3 regions of the Streptomyces sp. NPDC044106 genome follow, and region 2 is predicted to be linked to each of the others. Evidence: riboswitches for the same ligand, from Rfam matches in the RefSeq annotation. Region 2 holds a riboswitch; each other region holds the start of a gene.
What was found. A riboswitch is a leader RNA that binds a small molecule or an ion and turns the genes downstream of it on or off. The one in region 2 is predicted to bind S-adenosylmethionine.

Region 1: linked by a shared signal. The riboswitch ahead of AC07DI_RS09625 (hypothetical protein) and the one ahead of thrC (threonine synthase) in region 2 are both predicted to bind S-adenosylmethionine.
Region 3: linked by a shared signal. The riboswitch ahead of AC07DI_RS22275 (aminotransferase class V-fold PLP-dependent enzyme) and the one ahead of thrC (threonine synthase) in region 2 are both predicted to bind S-adenosylmethionine.

Annotation. Positions count from the first base shown of each region.
Region 1 covers NZ_JBWKFZ010000004.1:446,052-451,056, reverse strand. The annotation lists gene AC07DI_RS09635 (translation initiation factor 2) at 1-114, opposite strand, end outside; gene AC07DI_RS09630 (radical SAM protein) at 415-1,773, shown strand; SAM riboswitch class IV at 1,852-1,962, shown strand; gene AC07DI_RS09625 (hypothetical protein) at 2,009-2,314, shown strand; gene AC07DI_RS09620 (SDR family NAD(P)-dependent oxidoreductase) at 2,390-3,124, shown strand; gene AC07DI_RS09615 (GNAT family N-acetyltransferase) at 3,175-3,729, shown strand; gene AC07DI_RS09610 (amino acid permease) at 3,767-5,005, opposite strand, start outside.
Region 2 covers NZ_JBWKFZ010000003.1:489,074-494,078, reverse strand. The annotation lists gene otsB (trehalose-phosphatase) at 1-332, shown strand, start outside; gene AC07DI_RS07335 (alpha,alpha-trehalose-phosphate synthase (UDP-forming)) at 358-1,767, opposite strand; gene AC07DI_RS07330 (glucosyl-3-phosphoglycerate synthase) at 1,899-2,843, opposite strand; SAM riboswitch class I at 2,986-3,131, shown strand; gene thrC (threonine synthase) at 3,149-4,444, shown strand; gene AC07DI_RS07320 (MoaD/ThiS family protein) at 4,555-4,830, shown strand.
Region 3 covers NZ_JBWKFZ010000011.1:332,346-337,350, forward strand. The annotation lists gene AC07DI_RS22265 (rhomboid family intramembrane serine protease) at 6-737, shown strand; gene AC07DI_RS22270 (Lrp/AsnC family transcriptional regulator) at 734-1,015, shown strand; gene AC07DI_RS22275 (aminotransferase class V-fold PLP-dependent enzyme) at 1,051-2,433, opposite strand; SAM riboswitch class IV at 2,598-2,715, opposite strand; gene trpD (anthranilate phosphoribosyltransferase) at 2,812-3,876, opposite strand; gene qcrB (cytochrome bc1 complex cytochrome b subunit) at 4,013-5,005, opposite strand, start outside.

The DNA of each region.
Region 1 (5,005 bases), on a different contig from region 2:
GCGGCGGACGCGCTCGTCGCCCGCGAAGACCGGCAGGACGTCGAGGAGCCGGTGCAGGGCGGTCGCCGACCGGGCGGCGAACAGGACGCGCTTCTCACCGCCGGACGGAGCCACGACGGGACGGGACCCGCTGCCCGCTGCCCGCTGCCCGCTGCCCGCTGCCCGCTGCCCGCTGCCCGCTGCCCGCTTCGGGAGTGTTCATTCTAGTCTGCACGGCAGCGTCGCGCGTCCCGTTTCCGCACTTCGGGGCGGGTATGTACGGATCGGCGGGAGGCATGCCGGGAATCGTACCCGGCTCCGCAGGATAGACCTGCGGCGGAGGCACGCTGCGACCGGAGTCGGATCCGGAACGGATCGGCCGGGTATTAGCGTGGACGGAACAGATCGATCGACAGGATCCGAGGTGCCCGGCCCATGCCAAGCCGCAGCGAGAGCCGTACCGAGCTCATCGAGTCACTCATGGAGCGGTTCCCGCACGTGCCGCGGGAAGCCGTCATCAAGGAGGATCTGCTGCGCGGCGGCATCGCCTTCGACGAGTCGGCGCTCAGCGACAACGAAGGCGGTGACGTCAAGCCGAAGTCGTACTTCATCTTCTCCTTCGACCACGGCACGCTGCCCGAGCTCGGCGCCGCCGCGCTGCGCCGCCCGCCGGAGGAGATCGTCCTCACCGGCGGCCCCTACGAGCTGCGCCGCACCGTCGTCTCGGTGCGCGTGAACCCCGGCTCGCCCTACCGCGTCGCCGCCGACGACCACGGCGTCCTCGGCCTCTACCTGGACGGCGTGCGGATCTCCGACGTCGGCCTGCCGCCGATGCCGGACTACTACCGGCACACGCTGGAGAACGGCAAGTCCGTGATGGAGGTGGCACCCACCATCCAGTGGGGCTACCTGATCTACCTGACGGTCTTCCGGGTCTGCCAGTACTTCGGCGCCAAGGAGGAGTGCCAGTACTGCGACATCAACCACAACTGGCGCCAGCAGAAGGCGGCGGGCCGCCCCTACACCGGCGTGAAGCCGATGGACGAGGTCCTCGAAGCCCTCGCCATCATCGACAAGTACGACACGAACAAGTCCTCCACCGCGTACACGCTCACCGGCGGCGCCATCACCACGCAGCTCCAGGGCAAGGACGAGGCCGACTTCTACGGTCAGTACGCGAAGGCCATCGAGGAGCGCTTCCCCGGCCGCTGGATCGGCAAGGTCGTCGCGCAGGCGCTGCCCAAGGCGGACGTGCAGCGCTTCCACGACTACGGCGTGCGGATCTACCACCCCAACTACGAGGTGTGGGACCCGTACCTGTTCGAGCGGTACTGCCCCGGCAAGGAGCGCTACGTCGGGCGCGACGAGTGGCACCGCCGCATCCTGGACTCCGCCGAGGTGTTCGGGCCGCGCAACGTCATCCCGAACTTCGTGGCGGGCGTGGAGATGGCAGAACCGTTTGGCTTCAAGACCGTCGACGAGGCCATCGACTCGACCGTCGAGGGGTTGCAGTACTTCATGTCGCGCGGCATCACGCCCCGCTTCACCACGTGGTGCCCGGAGCCGACGACGCCGCTGGGCAAGGCGAATCCGCAGGGCGCGCCGCTGGAGTACCACGTCCGCCTCCTTGAGGCCTACCGCGCGACGATGGAGGCCAACGGCCTGACGTCGCCGCCCGGTTACGGCCCGGCGGGCCCCGGCAACGCGGTCTTCTCGGTGAGCTCGTTCATGGACAGCCTGCCCGCGGAGAAGGCGGCTCCGGAGGACGCGGTCACTCCCGCCCAGGCGCGGTAGGTCCGCCCGCGGTGAGCCTGCTCGGGGTCGTCGGAAACCCCGGGCGGGCCGCCGGAAGGGCGTGTTACGGTCGGTGCGGGTCATGAGTTCCAGCGTCAAGCCCCGGCTCGCTGGACGGCACCCCGCTTCCGTCGCGGGTGCCCCGGGTGACGACCCGCCCCGCGCGACGTGCGCGGGGAACGGCGGATCACCGGGGTCGGCGACACCCGGGGTCCACGACTCCGGAAGGCGCACCATGACGCACTCGCACCAAGCCCCCGCCTCTCCCGCACGGCAGGTCGACGTACTGCTCTCCTCCTACGACGTACGCGACGACGGACTGATCCCGCTGCACGTCCTCGGCCCGACCCTCGGCGCCCCGGCCGCGCTGCGCACGCCCGACCCGGAACGGCTGCGGGCCCAGCTGCGCGCACATCACGGCGTCGTCCAGTGGGTGCCGGGCCACAATGTCCTGCGGCTGCGGCGCGGCGCGGGCCGCGCCACCCTGATCCGCCTCGACCCGGCCCTCCCGGCCGGTCAGGAGCACCGCTTCATAGGATGACGGCGTGATCCGGACGCGGGCGACCCCCGCGTCCGGGCGGCGCGACAGTCAGCCACCCAGAGCCGGAGGTCCCCTGTGCAGCACCAGCCCGTCACCGTCGTCACCGGCGGCAGCCGCGGTATCGGCGCGGCTGTCAGCGCCCGTCTCGCCGAGGACGGCCACGACGTCGTCATCGGCTACCGCTCGAACGCCACGGCCGCCGACGAGGTCGCGGCGACGGTCCGCGCGGCCGGCCGCCGCTGCGTCACCGTCCAGGTCGACACCGCCGACGAGAGCGACGTCGACCGCCTCTTCGACACCGCCGCCGCCGAACTCGGCCCGGTCACCGGACTCGTCAACAACGCCGGTGTGGGCGGTCCCGTCGGCCCGCTCGCCGACGCCGACGCCGAGGGCATGCGGCGGGCGCTGGAGGTCAACGTCCTCGGCTACCTGCTCTGCGCCCGGCGCGCGGTGCGGGACATGCGGGCCCACGGCGGCGGAGCCATCGTGAACATCTCGTCCGCCGCGGCCACCCTCGGCGGCCCCGGTGAGTACGTGCACTACGCGGCCGCCAAGGGCGCCGTCGACACGCTGACGGTCGGCCTGTCCAAGGAGGTCGCGACCGACGGCATCCGCGTCAACGCCGTCGCCCCCGGCGTCATCTGGACCGAGTTCCACACCGACCCCGAGCGCCCCGCGAAACTCGCGGCGGGCATCCCGCTGGGCCGCTCCGGTCAGCCCTCGGAAGTCGCCGGGGCCGTGTCCTGGCTGCTCTCGGACGACGCGTCGTACGCGACCGGCACGGTCCTGCGGGTGGCGGGCGGGCGCTGACCTCGCCCGACGACTGCCGGGGACGGATCGGACTCTCGTACGCTGCGGGCATGATCACTGGTTCCGCCGCCCTCGCTCAGGGCGTCCTCATCCGGCCCCTCACGCTCGACGACGCGGCGCGACTCGCCGGGGCCCGTCGCCGCAACCGTGCCCACCTCAGCCCCTGGGAGCCGGTGAGGCCCGCCTCCTTCGACACCACGGAGGGGCAGGCGGAGCGGATCGGGAGCCAGTTGGAGGAGTGCCGCGCGGGCCGGTCCGCGCACTGGGTCCTCGAGAGCGACGGGGAGATCGTCGGTCACACCGAGCTGACGAACATCGTGCTGGGCCCGGCGCGCAGGGGCAGCCTCGGCTACTGGATCGACGCCGAACACGTGGGCCGCGGCCTCGCCTCCGCCGCCGTGCGGTACGTCTGCGCGGCAGCGGGCGGCGAGTTCGGCCTGCACCGCGTGGAGGCGTGCACCCTCCTCGACAACACGGCGTCGCAGCGCGTGCTGGCGAAGTGCGGTTTCGTGGAGTACGGGATGGCGCCGGGCTACCTGCACATCAATGGCGCCTGGCGTGACCACCGGCTCTTCCACAAGATCCTCGACGACCGACCGGTGTAGGGGGATTGGGGCCCGGGTCGACCGGGCCCCCTCCTTCTCAGACGATGTTCTCCGCGACCTCCGCCTGCTCGCGGTCCGATCCGTACGCCTGCGGGGTGCTGTAGGAGCGGCGTGCCACGAACCACCACACGGTGGCCAGGAGCAGCACCACGGCCAGCGCGATCGAGGCGTAGTTCATCGAGTCGACCGTCACAGGCGAGGACTGGGGCAGGCAGAACAGCACCGTCACGAACACCACCCAGAGTACCGCGATCCAGCCGACCGGCTTGCTCCAGCGGCCCAGGTTCCAGGGGCCGGGCCGGAAGCGGTCGCCCGCGCGAAGGCGCAGGAAGATCGGGATGGCGTACGCGGGGGTGATGCCGATGACGTTGATGGCGGTGACCGCCGTGTACGCGGTCGTCGAGTACAGGGAGGGCAGGGCGATGACCGCCGCCAGGCCCACCGAGAGCCACACCGCGGGCACCGGGACCTGCGTGCGGGAGCTGACCTTGCGCCACAGCGCGGAGCCGGGCAGCGCGTTGTCGCGGCTGAACGCGAACACCATGCGGCTGGCCGCGGCGGTCTCGGCGTTGCCGCAGAACAGCTGCGCCACGATCACGATGAGCAGCAGCGCCGTCGCGCCGGACTCGCCGATCGCGTCGATCATGATCTGGGCGGGCGGTACACCGGTGGCGCTCTCCTGGGCGCCCACGTAGTCCTGGATGGCGAAGGTCAGCCCGGCGAGCAGGACGAAACCGGCGAGCCACGACGCCCAGATGGCGCGCACGATGCCGCGCGCCGCGGTGACCGAGGCGTTGGAGGTCTCCTCGGACAGGTGGGCGGACGCGTCGTATCCGCAGAAGGTGTACTGGGCGAGGAGCAGGCCGATCGCCGTCACGTAGAGCGGGTTGTCCCAGCCCGTGTCGTTCACGAACTCGCCGAAGACGAACGAGGCCGACTGGTGGTGGTCCGGCACGATCACGAGGACGCCGACGATCACGGCGACGCCGGCCACGTGCCACCACACGCTGATCGAGTTGAGGAGGCTGACCAGCTTTACGTTGAAGAGGTTCAGGACGGCGTGCAGGAGCAGGATGCACAGGAAGATCAGGAAGGTCTTCTCCGTGGTCGGCGTGAAGCCGAACTTCAGGTTCAGGAACGCGCCGGTGAACAGCGCGGCGCCATAGTCGATGCCGGCTATCGCGCCGAGCAGCCCGAGCAGGTTCAGCCAGCCCGTGTACCAGCCCCACCGGCGTCCGCCGAGCCGGTCCGCCATGTAGTAGAGGGCGCCCGATGT
Region 2 (5,005 bases):
TCGCCGAGCTCGCGGGGCGGCACGGCTTGATCGTCGAGCCGGGCCGGATGGTCCTCGAACTGCGGCCGCCCGGCATGGACAAGGGCGTGGCCCTGGAGGAGTACCTGCGCGAGGTGGGGGCCGAGTCCGTCCTCTACGCGGGCGACGACCTCGGCGACCTGCCCGCCTTCGGCGCGGTGGAGAAGCTCCGCTCGGACGGTGTCGCGGGCCTGCTCGTGTGCAGCGGCAGCGCGGAGGTCGAGGAGCTGACGGGCCGGGCCGACCTGGTGGTGGACGGCCCGGCGGGGGTCGTGGAGCTGCTCTCGTCGATCGCGGCGGCCGTCGGCGGCTGAGCGCCGTCCGGTCGCGGGCCGAGCGTCAGCCCGTGAGCGCCCGCAGCTGGTCCAGGAACCACTGGGCCGGCGGCAGCGCCGTGGCCGCCGACGCCAGGCGCTTGGTGCGCTCGGCCCGCTCCTCGGGGGCCATGGTGAGCGCCGTGTGCAGGGCCTGTGCCGTGCCCGTCACGTCGTAGGGGTTGACCGTGATCGCGTCCTCGCCCAGCTCCTCGTGGGCGCCGGCCTCCCGCGAGAGCACCAGCGCGCAGCCCTCGTCCGAGACCACCGGGACCTCCTTGGCGACGAGGTTCATGCCGTCGCGGATGGGGTTGACCAGGGCCACGTCCGCCATGCGGTAGGCGGCGAGGGAGCGCGCGAAGTCGTCGTCGACGTGCAGCAGGACGGGGGTCCAGCCGGGCGTCCCGTACGCGGAGTTGATCGACTCTGCGACCCGGGAGACCTCCGCGGTGTAGTCGCGGTAGACCGAGAGGTCCTGCCGTGAGGGGTAGGCGAAGGCGACGTGCACGACGCGCTCGCGCCACTCGGGGTGGGTGTCGAGCAGCTCGCGGTAGGCCAGCAGGCCCCGCACGATGTTCTTGGACAGCTCCGTCCTGTCCACCCGGACGATCAGCTTCCGGTTCTCGCCGTCCTGCTCGCCCGCCTGCTCCCGCAGCGTCCGCATCCGCTCCTCGACGTCGTCCCGCCGCGAGCGCTCCCGCAGGAAGTCCGCGTCGGCGCCGAGCCCGTGCACCCCGATCCGGGTCCCCGAGGTCCCGCCGACGATCCGCACGCAGCACTCGGTGAACGCGTCGGCCCACCGCCCGGTCAGGAAGCCGAGCCGGTCCGCGCCGAGCATCCCGCGCAGCACCTGCTCCGCCACGTCGTCAGGCAGCATCCTGAAGTAGTCCACGGGCGCCCACGGCGTGTGCGAGAAGTGGCCGATGCGCACGTCGTCGCGCAGCTCCCGCAGCATGCCCGGCACCAGCGTCAGGTGGTAGTCCTGCACCAGGACCGCCGCCCCCGGCGCCGCCTCCGCGGCCAGCGCCTCGGCGAACGCGCGGTTGTACGCCTCGTACGCCGCCCACTGCGCGCGGAACTCCGGCCCGAAGGCCGGCTCCAGCGGGGTCTGGTAGAGCATGTGGTGGACGAACCACAGCACCGAGTTCGCGATGCCGTTGTACGCGTCCGCGTGGACCCGCGCGTCGATGTCCAGCATCCGTACGCCGGGCTCCCCGACGCCGCGCCGCACCGCCTCGCGGTCGCCGTCGCCGAGCGCCGCGCACACCCACAGGGCGTCCGCGTCGCCGCCGATGGCGCTGAGCCCGGAGACCAGGCCGCCGCCGCCGCGTCTGGCGCTCAGCTCCCCGTTCTCCTCGACGGTGTACGAGACGGGGCCGCGGTTGGACGCGACCAGTACCTGCGCTGCTGCTGTGGATGCGGACTCGGAGACCATGTGGCAACACGTAGCCCGTCCAGGGGCCGGGCAAACGTACGACCGGACTCCGCGTGGCGCCCGGCTGGAATGTGTTCCGTGCCCGGTGGGGGCGGGATCATGCGGGCCGGGCGGTTCACCGGCCACCGCGGTCACGCCACGCGTCGGTGCGCGTACTCCGCGACGTCCGTCATCGGCGGCCTCTCCTCGGTGTCGACCGCGTACGTCCGCGGGACGAAGCCGTGCTCGCCCCGCTCGAACTGCGTCAGTTCGGGACGTACGAGATGGCCGCGCGCGAGCCGCAGCTGCGCCGTGCGGTAGATGGCCGCCGCCATCCGGCCGAGCGCCTGCCCGTCCTGATGGCGGTGCCTGCGCACCCCCACGTCGACCTGCGCGAGTGCGTCCAGGCCCACGGTGTGCAGCGCGTCGACGAGCAGCCCCAGCTCCACGCCGTACCCGACGGGGAACGGCAGCCGCTCGAGGAGCGACCTGCGCGCCGCGTACTCGCCGCCCAGCGGCTGGACGAACCCCGCGAGGCGCGGCCAGTGCATGTTCAGGAGCGGGCGCGCCATCAGCTCCGTCACCCGGCCGCCCTGGCCCGCGGCCTCGCCCAGCGGACGGTCGTACATCGCCTTCACGAAGGCCACGTCGGGGTCGGTGAGCAGCGGGCCCACTATCCCCGAGACGAAGTCCGCGGAGAACTCCCGCAGATCCGCGTCGACGAACGCGACGACGTCCCCGCTCGTCACGAGCAGCGAGCGCCACAGCACCTCGCCCTTGCCGGGTACGGCCGCGACACGCGGCAGGATCTCGTCGCGGTGCACGACCTTGGCGCCCGCCGCCGCCGCGACCTCGGCCGTACGGTCCGTCGAGCCGGAGTCGATCACCACGAGCTCGTCGACCAGCGGGGCCCGCTCCATCAGGGCGCGGCGGATCTCGGCGACGATCTCGCCGACCGTCCCCTCCTCGTCGAGCGCGGGCAGCACGACACTCACCGAGGTGCCCGAGGCACGTTTGGCGGCGGTCAGAAGGTCCAGCGGACGATCGGCGACGGACCAGGAACGCCTGCTCAGCCAGTGCTCGGCCTCTTCCAGCACGGTCGCGGTCCTCCCATATGTGATCCATCTCGCGGTTCGGACGACTATCTCAAGGGTCCGGGGCTTCGGTTACAGTCTTGAACAACGCCGGAGACCATCGCATGCCGGGGTCACCACGGCGTTGAGATCAACAATCGAATACCGCTCATCCAGAGGGGCAGAGGGATACGGCCCGTTGAAGCCCCGGCAACCATCCAGTCGGTCTCGTACGTCATCGTCGCGAGGCTCCCGGCTAGGGAAGGTGCCAATTCCGTCTCGCGGCGAAATGCGTCGCGAGGAAGATGAGGAGAAAGGGCCTCGCCTCCATGGCTGTGCAGACCGTCGCCACCGAAAGCACCACCTCTCCCGTAGACCTCGGTCCCGCCTCGGGCCTCTCCTGCCGGGAATGCGGCACCAGGTTCCCGCTCGGTCCGATCTTCGCCTGCGTCGAGTGTTTCGGCCCCCTCGAAGTCGCGTACGACCTGCCCCTCGGCGACCCGGAAGCCCTGCGCAAGCGGATCGAGGCCGGCCCCGCCAACATCTGGCGCTACGCCCCGCTCCTCCCCGTCCCCGCCGACGTGGCCGACAAGCCGAACCTGAACCCCGGCTGGACCAAGCTCGTCAAGGCCGACAACCTCGCCGCCGAACTCGGCGTCCAGCAGGGCAAGTTGTTCGTCAAGGACGACTCCGGCAACCCCACGCACTCCTTCAAGGACCGCGTCGTGGCCCAGGCCCTCGAAGCGGCGCGCGCCTTCGGCTTCACCACCCTCTCCTGCTCCTCCACCGGCAACCTCGCGGGCGCCGTCGGCGCCGCCGCCGCCCGCGCCGGCTTCCGCTCCTGCGTCTTCATCCCGCACGACCTGGAGCAGGGCAAGGTCGTCATGGCCGCGGTCTACGGCGGTGAGCTCGTCGGCATCGAGGGCAACTACGACGACGTCAACCGCTTCTGCTCCGAGCTCATCGGCGACCCGCTGGGCGAGGGCTGGGGCTTCGTCAACGTCAACCTGCGGCCGTACTACGGCGAGGGTTCCAAGACCCTCGCGTACGAGATCTGCGAGCAGCTCGGCTGGGAGCTGCCCGACCAGCTCGTCATCCCGATCGCGTCGGGATCGCAGCTCACGAAGATCGACAAGGGGCTCAAGGAGCTCATCGCGCTCGGCCTCGTCGCCGACAAGCCGTACAAGATCTTCGGTGCTCAGGCGGAGGGCTGTTCGCCGGTGTCGGCGGCGTTCAAGGCGGGCCACGATGTCGTACGCCCCCAGAAGCCGAACACCATCGCCAAGTCGCTTGCCATCGGCAACCCCGCCGACGGGCCGTACGTCCTGGACATCGCGCGCCGCACGGGCGGGGCGGTGGAGGACGTGAACGACGAGCAGGTCGTCGACGCGATCAAGCTTCTCGCCCGCACGGAAGGGATCTTCGCGGAGACCGCGGGCGGGGTGACGGTGGGCGTCACGAAGAAGCTCGTCGAGGCGGGCCTCATCGATCCCTCGCTGACCACGGTGGTCCTCAACACGGGTGATGGCCTCAAGACGCTTGACGCGGTCGCCGATACGTCGCAGGCCACCGCCACGATCAAGCCGAGCCTTGAGGCGTTTCGCTCCGCGGGGCTCGCCGGCTAGTCGCCGTAGGGCCTGATCGGCGTCGTCGACCGCCGGTCGTGGTCCGTCCTCGCGCAGTTCCCCGCGCCCCTTCCAGGGGCGCCCCGCCCCCGTACTTCTGAGGTGAACCCATGAGCGTCAACGTCCGTATCCCCACCATCCTTCGTACCTACACCGGCGGGCAGGCCGAGGTTGCCGCCGAGGGGGCGAATCTCGGGGAGGTCATCGCCGATCTGGAGAAGAAGCACAGCGGCATCGCGGCCCGCGTCCTGGACGACCAGGGCAAGCTGCGCCGCTTCGTGAACGTGTACGTCAACGACGACGACGTCCGCTTTGAACAGGGCCTGGAGACGGCCACCCCGGACGGCGCGGGCGTCTCGATCATTCCGGCCGTCGCCGGCGGCTGATCCTTTTCCGCAAGAAGCCTGCGTAACCCGAATTGCCCTCTCCGCCGAGAAACGGAGGGGGCAATTCTGCATGGTTGAGCGCGGTACAGTTGGGAAGAGTGCTTCGCCGTTAATGCCGTGTGCATATACGAAGTCGGCCCGGGCCGACAAGAAGTAGCCAAAGAGCGCTGCCCAT
Region 3 (5,005 bases), on a different contig from region 2:
TGTCCATGATCCGAACATGGGGTACGAAGGCGGGCCGGCTGCTCGGCGGGCGGACCGCCCCGGTGACGTACGGCCTGATCGCCGTCTGCTGTGTGGTCTTCCTGATCTCCCCGGTGTCCGGGCTCAACCCCGCCTACGGGCGCGGCGACGAGCTGATCGGCGCGCAACAGGTCTACTTCGAGCGATGGGGAGTGGTCCCCGTCGAACTGTTCAGCGGTGCCCCTGACGCCGCTCTCGGCCCGTTCACCGCCCTGTTCGTGCACGGAAGCTGGCTGCATCTGCTCGGGAACATGCTGTTCCTGTACGTCTTCGGGGTCATGGTCGAGGAACGCATGGGCCACCTCCATTACGCGTTCTTCTACGTCTGCTGCGGCTGTCTCGCCCTGCTCGCCTACGCGGCCGCGCACGCGGGCTCCGACCAGACGCTCGTGGGAGCGTCCGGGGCGATCTCCGCCGTCCTCGGTGCCTGCCTCTATCTCTTCCCTCGGGCGCGCGTCACCAGCCTCTTCCCGTTCCTCTTCTTTCTGCCGCTGCGCTTTCCGGCCTGGGTGGTGCTGCCGTTCTGGGTGGCGCTGCAGTGGCTGGCGGCGGGGCAGGGCGGCAAGGGCACCGGCGTGGCCTATCTGGCGCACCTGGTGGGCTTCTCGCTCGGCTTCCTCTACGCGTGGGGGTGGTCGGCCCGGAAGACTAGAGTGAACGGCACAGCACCGGCCACCGAGGGAGACAGCAAGCCGTGATCACCGCGATCGTGCTCATCAAGACCAGCGTGGACCGGATTCCGGAGATCGCCGAGTCGATCGCCGCGCTCGACTCCGTCAGTGAGGTCTTCTCCGTCACCGGCACGTACGACCTGATCGCGATGGTGCGCGTGCCGCGCCACGACGACCTCGCGGACGTCATTCCCGGCCGGATCAGCAAGATCCCCGGAGTCGAGGCGACCGACACGCACGTGGCGTTCCGCACGTACTCCCAGCACGACCTGGAAGCGGCCTTCGCGATCGGCCTCGACTCCTAGGGACCCTCGGGGCCCTTGAGGCCTCCTGGGACTCCTCAGGCGGCGACGCCCGTGTCCGGCACGCAACGTCCGTCCTCGGTGCGGTAGTTCCACCGCGCGCCGTCCGCCACCAGCTCCTTGACGGCGCGTACGAAACGCTCGACGTGCTCGTCGGGGGTACCGGCGCCGAAGCTCACCCGGATGGCGTTCAGCGACTTCTCGCCGGGCGCGGCCTCGGGGGCACCGCACTCGCCGGGCTCGCCGGGCTCGCTGCCGAGCAGGGTGCGCACCAGCGGGTGGGCGCAGAACAGGCCGTCCCGTACGCCGATGCCGTACTCGGCGGAGAGCGCGGCGGCGAAGTGGGAGCTGTTCCAGCCGTCCACGACGAAGGAGATGACGCCCACCCGCGGCGCGTCGTCCCCGAAGAGCGAGAGCACCCGCACGGCCGGCACCTCGGCGAGGCCCTCGCGCACCTTCCTGATCAGGTGCTGCTCGCGCGCGACGAGCTCGTCGAAGCCCGCCTCGGTGAGCGCCTTGCAGGCCGACGCGATCGAGTAGACGCCGATGACGTTGGGCGAACCGGCCTCGTGCCGGGCCGCGGAGTCGTGCCACTCCACATCCACACCGCCGCCTGCTTCCTTGGGGCGTCGCGCCACCTTCCGCGAGGCGCCGCCGCCCGCGAGGTACGGCTCGGCGGCGCGCAGCCAGTCGGAGCGGCCCGCGAGAACGCCCGAACCGAACGGCGCGTACAGCTTGTGGCCGGAGAACGCGACCCAGTCGACGTCCAACTCCTCGATGGAGACCGGGTGGTGGGGCGCGAGCTGGGCGGCGTCGAGGACGATGCGGGCACCGTGCGCGTGCGCGGCGGCGGCCAGCTCACGCACCGGCCACAGCTCGCCGGTGACGTTCGATGCGCCGGTGACGCACACCAGGGCGGGCCCGTAGGGGTCGCGGTCGGCGAGGGCTCGTTCCAGGGTGTGCACGGCCTCGTCGGGGGTGCGCGGCGCGTTGAGGTAGGTGACGCGGGCGTCCCGCCACGGAAGCAGCGAGGCGTGGTGCTCGGTCTCGAAGACGAAGACCTGGCAGTCCGCGGGCAGGGCGGCGGCGAGCAGGTTCAGCGAGTCGGTGGTGGAGCGCGTGAAGACGACCTGGTCGTCCTCGCGGCAGCCGAGGAACTCGGCGACGGTCCTGCGGGAGTTCTCGAAGAGGTCGGTGGAGAGCTGCGAGAGGTAGCCGGCCCCGCGGTGCACGCTGCCGTAGTACGGCGCGTACGCGGCCACGTCGTCCCACACGCGCTGCAGTGCCGGGGCGCTCGCCGCGTAGTCCAGCGCGGCGTAGCTCACCTCGCCGCCGGTGACCAGCGGAACGGTGACGTCCCTGCCGAGGACGGCCAGCGGGGCGCAGACGGACGAGTCGGTGGCAACGGCGGAAACAGACATGGCGAACTCCCGTGAGACGCAGGCGAGATCACCGCGCCGGAATCACGTCGACGGCGCGGGAGAAAAGTGCAGAAGGGTGTGCGGAGGCGGGGCGTAGAAGCCCTGTCACATTCGCTTGCTCACGAGACTGCTCCCTTGAGGACCAGGACCCCAGGGCGTGCAGGGGTCCGCGCTTGCCATACGCCTTGCTGCGTACGACCTGGTCTTCACCCGGGGCACCCCGCCACGGACGGAGGGTTGCCGGACAGCGGGCCGGGGCCGTAGTCGCTGTCACTCATGACCTGTGCAGCATCCTGCCACACGATCTTCGGCGCGCAAGGCGCAGTCCAGAATCCGGACTGCGCCCTGCGTCACATCGAGGGGTGCGAAGAGGGGTGCTCAGCGGTTGCTGGCGGACACCCAGCGCTCAAGGGCTCGCTTCGCGGCGCCCGAGTCGATCGACCGCGCCGCCTTCGCCATGCCGGCCCGGATCTGCTCCACGAGCGGCTCGTCGGTCGGGCTGAGGGCGACGAGCGCCGCCGCGGAGTTCAGCACCACCGCGTCCCGCACCGGCCCGCTCTCGCCGTCCAGGAGCCGCAGCGCGACCTCCGCGTTGTACGAGGCGTCGGCGCCCCGCAGCGCCTCGACGGGCACGAGGTCGATCCCGACGTCGCGGGGGTCGAAGGCCTCCTCGCGCACGGCGCCGTCCCGCACCGTCCAGACCCGGGAGGTCGACGTCGTCGTCAGCTCGTCGAGTCCGTCGTCGCCGCGGAAGACGAGGGAGGAGTTACCCCGTTCGGCGAAGACCCCGGCCACGATGGGCGCCATCCGGGGGTCGGCGACCCCGACCGCCTGGGCCCGCACCTTGGCCGGGTTGGTCAGCGGGCCGAGGAGGTTGAAGACGGTCCTGATCCCCAGCTGGCTGCGCGCGGCGCCCGCGTGCCGCAGCGCGGGGTGGAACTTCACGGCGAAGCAGAACGTGATGCCCGCCTCGTCCGCGACCTCGACCACCCGGCGGGGCGTGAGGTCGAGGTTGACGCCGAGCTTCTCCAGGACGTCGGAGGCGCCGGACGCGCTGGAGGCGGCGCGGTTGCCGTGCTTGACGACCTTGGCGCCCGCTCCCGCGACGACGATCGCGGACATGGTGGAGATGTTGACGGTCTTGGCCCCGTCGCCGCCCGTGCCCACGATGTCGACGCTCGGGCCCGGCACGTCGATGACGTTGGCGTGCGCGTACATGGCGCGTACGAGACCGGAGATCTCCGCGACCGTCTCACCCTTGGCCCGCAGCGCGATCACGAAGCCCGCGATCTGCGCGTCGGTGGCCTCGCCGCGCATGATGCGGTCCATCGCCCACGCGGTGTCGTCGGCGCTCTGGTCCCGTCCTTCGAGCAGACCGTTCAGCACGTCGGGCCAGGAACGGGCCGCCGCGGTGTCGCCTCCTGCGGGGGTCACAGCGTTCATAGCCGCTCCTGGTGTGAGTGTGCGTGTGAGGACCACCCTATCCAGCCCCGGGACGGCGAAGAGCCCCGTCCAGAGACTGGACGGGGCTCCTGCCGTGGCGACCATGGGAGGTCAGAGCTTCAGAGCTCGCGGTTGATCAGTGGTGGCCGTGGCCGCTCGTGATCTCCTTGTACTCGTCGGCGGTGGGCTTGGGGATCTGGTTGTGCTCCCCGTAGTAGCCCTTGGAGAGCTTCGCCCGGAGCTTCTGCGAACCGGACAGCTTGCGCTCGACACCGTTCTCGTCGACCGACGGGCCGATCTCGACCGGCTGGTACTGCTCGTGCGCGGTGAGGGTGTGCAGCTGGTCCTGGCTGAGCGGCTCGTGGACCTCGATGAACTCACCGTGCGGCAGCCGCTTGATGAGACCCGACTCGCGGCCGTGCAGCACCTTGTCCTTGTCGCGCCGCTGCAGACCCAGGCAGATCCGCTTGGTGACGATGAAGGCGATGACCGGTCCGGCGAAGAAGGCGATCCGGACGAACCAGGTGATCGCGTTCAGCGACAGGTGGAAGTGGGTCGCCCACAGGTCGTTGCCGCCACCGACGAGCATGACCATGTACGCGGTGATCCACGCGACACCGAAGGCCGTACGGGTCGGGGCGTTGCGCGGGCGGTCCAGGATGTGGTGCTCGCGCTTGTCGCCGGTGACCCAGGACTCGATGAACGGGTAGACCGCGATGGCCACGAGGACCAGCGGGAAGACCACGACCAGCGGGATGAACACACCGAGGACCAGCGTGTGGCCCCAGAGGTTGATCTCCCAGCCCGGCATCACACGGATCAGACCCTCGGCGAAGCCCATGTACCAGTCGGGCTGGGCGCCGGTGGACACCTGGTCCGGGCGGTACGGGCCGATGGCCCAGATCGGGTTGATCGAGGCGATCGCCGCGATGACCGCGATGACACCGAAGACCAGGAAGAAGAAGCCTCCGGCCTTGGCCATGTAGACCGGGAGCAGCGGCATGCCGACGACGTTCTTGTTGGACTTGCCGGGGCCCGCGAACTGCGTGTGCTTGTGGTAGAAGACCAGGATCAGGTGCGCCACCACGAGGCCGAGCATGATGCCCGGCAGCAGCAGGATGTGGACCGA